One region of the Cytobacillus sp. QJM3NY_8 genome, then DNA from elsewhere that is predicted to be linked to it. Evidence: riboswitches for the same ligand, from Rfam matches in the RefSeq annotation. Region 1 holds a riboswitch; the other holds the start of a gene.
What was found. A riboswitch is a leader RNA that binds a small molecule or an ion and turns the genes downstream of it on or off. The one in region 1 is predicted to bind thiamine pyrophosphate.
Positions count from the first base shown of each region.

Region 2: it holds a riboswitch for thiamine pyrophosphate, as region 1 does, so the genes downstream of both, AC0VZ9_RS08525 (ABC transporter substrate-binding protein) here and tenA (thiaminase II) in region 1, are expected to answer to the same signal.

Region 1 covers NZ_CM149681.1:432,153-435,359, forward strand. Annotated here, with positions in the region: gene AC0VZ9_RS02240 (alpha-hydroxy-acid oxidizing protein) at 1-477, shown strand, start outside; TPP riboswitch at 606-722, shown strand; gene thiW (energy coupling factor transporter S component ThiW) at 835-1,323, shown strand; TPP riboswitch at 1,473-1,574, shown strand; gene tenA (thiaminase II) at 1,633-2,322, shown strand; gene AC0VZ9_RS02255 (DUF1287 domain-containing protein) at 2,685-3,207, opposite strand, start outside.
Region 2 covers NZ_CM149681.1:1,615,401-1,618,607, forward strand. Annotated here, with positions in the region: gene AC0VZ9_RS08515 (ABC transporter permease) at 1-579, opposite strand, end outside; gene AC0VZ9_RS08520 (thiamine-binding protein) at 576-869, opposite strand; gene AC0VZ9_RS08525 (ABC transporter substrate-binding protein) at 883-1,887, opposite strand; TPP riboswitch at 1,996-2,104, opposite strand; gene AC0VZ9_RS08530 (YkvA family protein) at 2,178-2,594, opposite strand; gene AC0VZ9_RS08535 (NAD-dependent deacylase) at 2,741-3,207, shown strand, end outside.

The DNA.
Region 1 (3,207 bases):
GTTCAGGGAATCCTTGATAATATCCATCATCCAACCTTGAGCTGGGAGCATATTGCTAGGTTAAAAGAGAAAACAAATCTGCCGATTCTATTAAAGGGTATTCTCCATCCCGAAGATGCCAGGCTGGCCGTTGAAAAAGGGATAGACGGAATCATAGTCTCCAATCATGGCGGCAGGCAGCTTGATGGAGTGATTGCGGCGATTGATGCGCTTGGACCGGTTGTGAAGGAAGTCAAAGGAAGAATTCCAGTATTGTTTGACAGCGGCATTCGCCGCGGTTCCGATGTGGTCAAAGCACTGGCATTAGGAGCCGACGCAGTTTGCCTGGGAAGGCCGTATGTGTACGGTTTGGCCATTGGCGGGCAGAATGGAGTTGAAAAAGTACTTGCCAACTTTATTGAAGAAACAAAAGTGTCACTTTCTCTGGCAGGAGTCGGGAGTCTAAAGGAAATGGCAAGTCTGAAGCTACTTCGATAGTTTCTCAGCAGAAATCGAAGAGCGCTTAATACATTGATTGCACCAAGAAAAGTATATAAGCAAAAAGATTGATGACAGTGCCGGAATAATTTGTTAAGCTTGAGATAGCTTATCAAACTAAATATCTATGCAGCTACTAGGGGTGCCCCGAATGTGCGGGCTGAGAGGAAAGCGCGTTATAGCTTTCTGACTCTTATGGACCTGATCTGGTTAATGCCAGCGGAGGGAAGTAGGATTTGACTATATGTCAATTCATATACTTAAACCAAGCCAGGTCCTTATGGGAATCTGGCTTTTTTGTATACATACTTCCCATCCTGATAAGCAATCAGGCGGCCCTTTAGAAAGGAGGTTTAGATGAACAGAACCCGATTGTTAACTACGATGGCTTTATTTGTAGCAATTGGGACACTGGGATCCCATTTGCTCTGGTTTCCGGCAGGCATAGCCAAGGCCTATCCGGTGCAGCATGCGGTGAATGTATTGGCAGCGGTGACGCTTGGCCCCCTGCCTGCAGCAGCTGTGGCATTTATGATTGGCCTGCTTCGTAATTTGCTTGGATTCGGGACGCTGCTTGCGTTTCCAGGCGGCATGATCGGAGCGTTTTTGGCAGGTGTGCTTTATTTGAAGTTCGGCCGGAAAATATGGGCTGCTGTAGGAGAAGTGGTAGGTACCGGCATAATCGGTGCATTGTTTGCAGTCCCTTTTGCAAAGGTTCTCATGGGAAGCGCAGCTGGGGCATTCTTCTTTGTGCCGCCATTCCTGGTCAGCAGCATTGCCGGTGCGGCCATAGGCTGGATGGTTTTGGCAAAGGTTAAAGAGAAGAATCTGGTTCAGAATATATGATGATTTTGAGCTGGCGAAGCTGGATGAGTAAGCAGCATAGTAAAGAAATCTGACTTAATGAGCGATTTTCAAGAGTTATAAGCGAAATCCCAAATTTATGAGAGAAAAACGTCAAGTTAGAAAATCGGTAAAAAACAATTAAAATGTTAGAAAACTGCTAGGGGCGCTACGGCTGAGATAAGGAGCTTTTCCTTTGTCCCTTGGAACCTGATCTGGATAATGCCAGCGCAGGGAAGCAGTGAGGACCTCGTTTTATATCCTCATGCTTTTTCCCCGGCAGCTTCTGTAATTAATAAGGAGGCTATTTTTATGACTTTTTCAGAGATTCTGCGCAAGGAAAATGAAGATTTGTTTCAGCTGATATTTGAGCACCCATTTGTCCAGGGTATCGGGAGAGGGGACGTGCCGAAAGAGGCACTGGCCCATTACATTAAAGCGGACTTTGAGTATCTGAATGCGTTCATGCATATTTATGGGATTGCCATTTCAAAGTCAGCAGAGCGTAAGGATATTGCATATTTTAATCAGCAAATAGAATTTGTATTGAACAGCGAAGTACATCCCCACCATAATTTCTGCCAGCAGATTGGCGTGGATTACGAAGCATTGCAGGGCTATCCGCTCCCTCCAACAGCTGATCATTATGTTAAGCATATGATGTATCATGCCCACACAGGCGGCATGGGTGAAATCCTTGCTGCATTATTGCCTTGTCCATGGACTTATTGGGAGATTGGGCTTGAACTCATGAAGCAATATGAGCCAGATGAGAACCATCCGTTTTATCCATGGATCTCTTTTTACGCAAATTTAAGGGTCGAAGCTGTGACCATGAATATGAGAAACCGTTTGGATGAGCTTGCTGATGCGGCATCACCGGAAGAAAGGCAGCGAATGAAGGATGCTTTCCGAAAAAGCTGCCAGCTGGAGCTTGGCTTCTGGGAGATGGCTTACACCTGCGAAGAGTGGCCGGCAGGCAATCCTGCAGCAGTAAGATAAGAAAAGCGCAAGCGCCTCGCTCAAAAAGGAACGCAGGCTAAGAGCGCAACGTCCTCCCAAAAGCTACCGCTTTCGGTCGTGCGATGTATCGCTGCCGTAGCTTTCCTTGTCCTGTGGCAACGTCTGCATGACCCACATCCTCCCATAATCTGCCGCTTTTGGTCGTGCGATGATTATGCTGACGAAGCCTTCCTTGTCCTGCGGGCCTCAGGGATAAGACGGTTCCTTATGGCCCCGGGTTCCTAGGAGCCGGAGCTAGACAAGCTTGTGACCTCAAGGGGGGAGGCTGCTTGCGCTAGACAGTTATCGAAGTTCAAAATTTTATACTTTCGTATTTAATAAGAAAAACGCCTGCATCTGCTTTATGGCAGTGCAGGCGTTTTTTCAAAATCCCATCTGTAATGAGCGGTAATAGGAGTCTTAAAAGAAGAGAGTTTTACTTCTGCTGCAAATGGTGTGGAGTTATGTATGACATATGGAATGCCATCTTTCGTCCGTTTGTCAGATATGATGGCAACATGGTCGAATTTAGGAGAAAGGAAAACCACAATGTCACCCGGCTGCCATTGCTGAAGGTTCTTAATATCTCCTGGAATCAGTTCTGTTGTTAATGACTTTGCGAAGCGGCTGAAAAAGACATTCTGGTTTGGCACCCTCCTGAAATCAATGTTTGGATCAGGATTGCCCTTCACTCTTGAATACAAGTCCGTATTCTCGGCGATATCCTGATCAATAAGATCCTTTATGGTTACATCAGCCCCCTGGAAACCCCTCCAAACCACATCTGTACAGACACCTTCACCATCGGGCGGATATCCTCCCGCATAGTAGGCACTTTTATATGGCGTGCGCTGTTCCACTTCTTTTCTGGCTGTCAGGACCATA
Region 2 (3,207 bases), 1.2 Mb from region 1:
TATTACAGCACCCATCACACTATAGGTTGCGGAGATTTTTAGCCCTGAAAATAGAGAGGGAAGGGAATAGGGAAGCTCCAGCTTCCAAAACAGCTGTCCTTTGCTGGCCCCTGCCATCAGCATATAATGCCTAAGTTCTCCGGGTGTCTGGCGAAAGCCGTCCAATGCAGCAACAGTAATGGGGAAGAAGCAAACCAGCGTGATGACAATCAGCTTTGGAAGTATCCCGAAACCAAACCAAACAACCAGCAAAGGAGCCAGAACAATTATAGGCACATTTTGTGAAAGTATGAGGAGAGGGTAAACCGACTCCCTTATAAAAGGCAATAAGTGCAGTATAACGGCTGTGATTAAACCTATGACGGTGCCAATGGCAAATCCCAATAGGGAAAGCATGACTGTCGATTGAAGGTGGTGGCTGAAGCCCTCCCAGCCCGAAATCGCTTCCAGAACGATTTCTGTTGGCGGAGGCAGGAGCCATGCAGGGACTTCTGCCAGATTTACTGCCATTTCCCAAGCAATGAATAAAAGAAGGAGAACCGCAGCCGGCCTCCATCCTTTTCTGAACAAATTTATCATGGACGATATTTCTCCGTTAAATCAATCATTTCAATACCGTCCGGCTGATATAGAACCTTTACCTGTGAGATTACATTGCTGCTTCCTCTTTCAATCATTTTTCTGTTCATATCAGCTATGATTTTCAATAAATGGTCTAAATCGCCTTCCATCGTTGTTTCGAGGGGATGCACTTCGTACTTAACACCGGATTGCTGAATGACACTAATTGCTTCATCAACGTAAGGTATAACATTTTCCCCATCTTTTGTTTTCGGTATGATCTGAATGCTTACAAGTGCGTTTGCCATATTTGAACTCTCCTTATTCCGGCAGGAAGTCATTAGTAAATGCTTTGCCTGCATCTAATTCTTTATCTAAAAGACCATTTTCATGCATCCAGTCTGCATAGTTTTCCCAGACTTCAAGCTTTTGTTCACCCCATCTTGAAGCATCATCCTGATAGCGGGGGGATAGCCATTCCTGGCTTTTTTTGACCAATTCGCTGTCCAGATCCGGAGCATTCTTTAACAAAAAATCTGCTGCTTCGCCAGGTTGATCGATTGCAAATTCATATCCCCTTGCTGCTGCTTTTACAAATGCTTTGACAGTATCCGGATCATCTGCAATCATTTTTTCGCTGGTTGCGAGAACGGGCGTGTAGTAATCCAGTTTTTCTGAGTAGTCGGTAAGGTAGACCATATTAATCTTTTCCCCCCGAAGTTCTGCTTCTACACCTGTCCATCCATAATAAATCCATGCGAAGTCTATATCTCTTTTAACAGCTGTAAAAAAGTCAGCATCCCCCATATTAACAATTGAGACCTTATCAATATTAGCGTTTTCCTTCTTCATTAGGGAGTCTATTACCGATTTTTCTACAGGTGCCCCCCAGCCGCCATAAGTTTTTCCTTCAAAGTCTTTCGGCGATTTAATGTTTTTTTCGGCAGGGGATGCAAAACCGGAAGTATTATGCTGAATAACAGCTGCTATCGATACAAGGGGAACGCCCTGTACACGTGCTTCCGTGATGCTTTCCTGATAGCTGACACCAAAATCAGCCTTGCCTGATGCAGTCAATTGATCTGCACCTGCTTCACCTGGCATTATAATTTCTACATCGAGCCCTTCTTCTTTAAAATATCCTTTGTCCTTTGCGGCATATAAGCCGGTATGATTGGTATTAGGTGTCCAATCCAGTACAACAGTAACTTTTTTCAAATCTTGTTTGCTGTCTGAATCTTCGCTTCCAGTCTGATTATCCGGTCCATTGCCGGCACAGCCTGAAAGAAGCAGCAGCGAACAGATAGCGGCAATCCACTTTTTCATAAGTACTCCTCCTAAAAAACGTTATGTAATAAGGAAAGTTAATGATAGTCTGCCCTGTAAAATAAAAACGCCCCGGTATAAACCAGGGCGCATATAAAAAACATTTAGTATGTTTAAGAATATGTTCCCTACGCTGGTATGAGCCAGATCAGGTTCAAAGGGTCAGCATCTTAATGATGAAGTCTCAACCGGCATACCGGTTCCCCTACATTTCTTGCTATTTAATTTTGACAGCATAAATACTTTCCATCATTATTATAGCAAATAATATTAAAATGCACAGAAAATAATTATTTCATTCCAATCGTCCTGCTCTCTTTCCAAATTCTGAATTTTTCAAGTTCACCTGTAATTTGGCTAACGGCAAAACCAAGGACTGCTACATCATCTAAGATTCCCATTCCTATTAAAAAGTCAGGAACAAGGTCTATTGGGGAAACAAAGTATAGTATGGAAGCAATAATAAAGATAATCGATTTTTTTGAAATAATATGCCGGTAATCGCCTTTAGACCATGACTTTACTAAATCGATCAGAAGCTGAAACTTTTCCCATATATCACTTAATGAAGATTGGTTTTTATCTGCTTTAAGTGTAGCCTTTCTTAAAAGTCCTTTTGTTTTTTCAGGATCGTCCGCATAACGTTTAGCCCTGGATGAAAATTTTTTATAGCCGTCCTTATAAACTTTGGTTTCTATTTCAGGCATAGCTATCACTCCTATATTGATAATTCGCATAAACAGTTATAATCTAGTATTTACCGCATACCTGACATGACATAAACATTTCATTGGGAGAAATAAATGGAAATCAAATTTAACCTGTGACAAAACCTTATTGGGAGCTGATATCTATGCTTGAGAAATGGCTGAAAGAATCAAATTATACAGTAATATTGACTGGAGCAGGAATGTCGACAGAAAGCGGACTGCCTGATTTCAGGTCTGCCAATAATGGATTATGGAATGGGAAAGATCCTGGGAAAATAGCCAGTACAAAAGCATTGAATGAAAATGTGAACGAATTTATAGAATTTTATCGGCACAGGGTAATCGGGCTTAAGGAGTGTAATCCCCATCAAGGGCACTATATTCTTGCAGATTGGGAAAAGAGAGGTATTATTAAGAGCATTATTACCCAGAACGTGGATGGATTTCATGGACTCGCGGGAAGTGAAAAAATATCAGAGCTCCATGGAAATCTGCAGACACTCCATTGCCAGAAATGTAAAAAAGAGTTCCCGAGCGAGGGGTATTTGCATGGTCAATTCCAATGCCGTTGCGGGGGTGTGCTCCGTCCTTCAGTGGTTCTGTTTGGGGA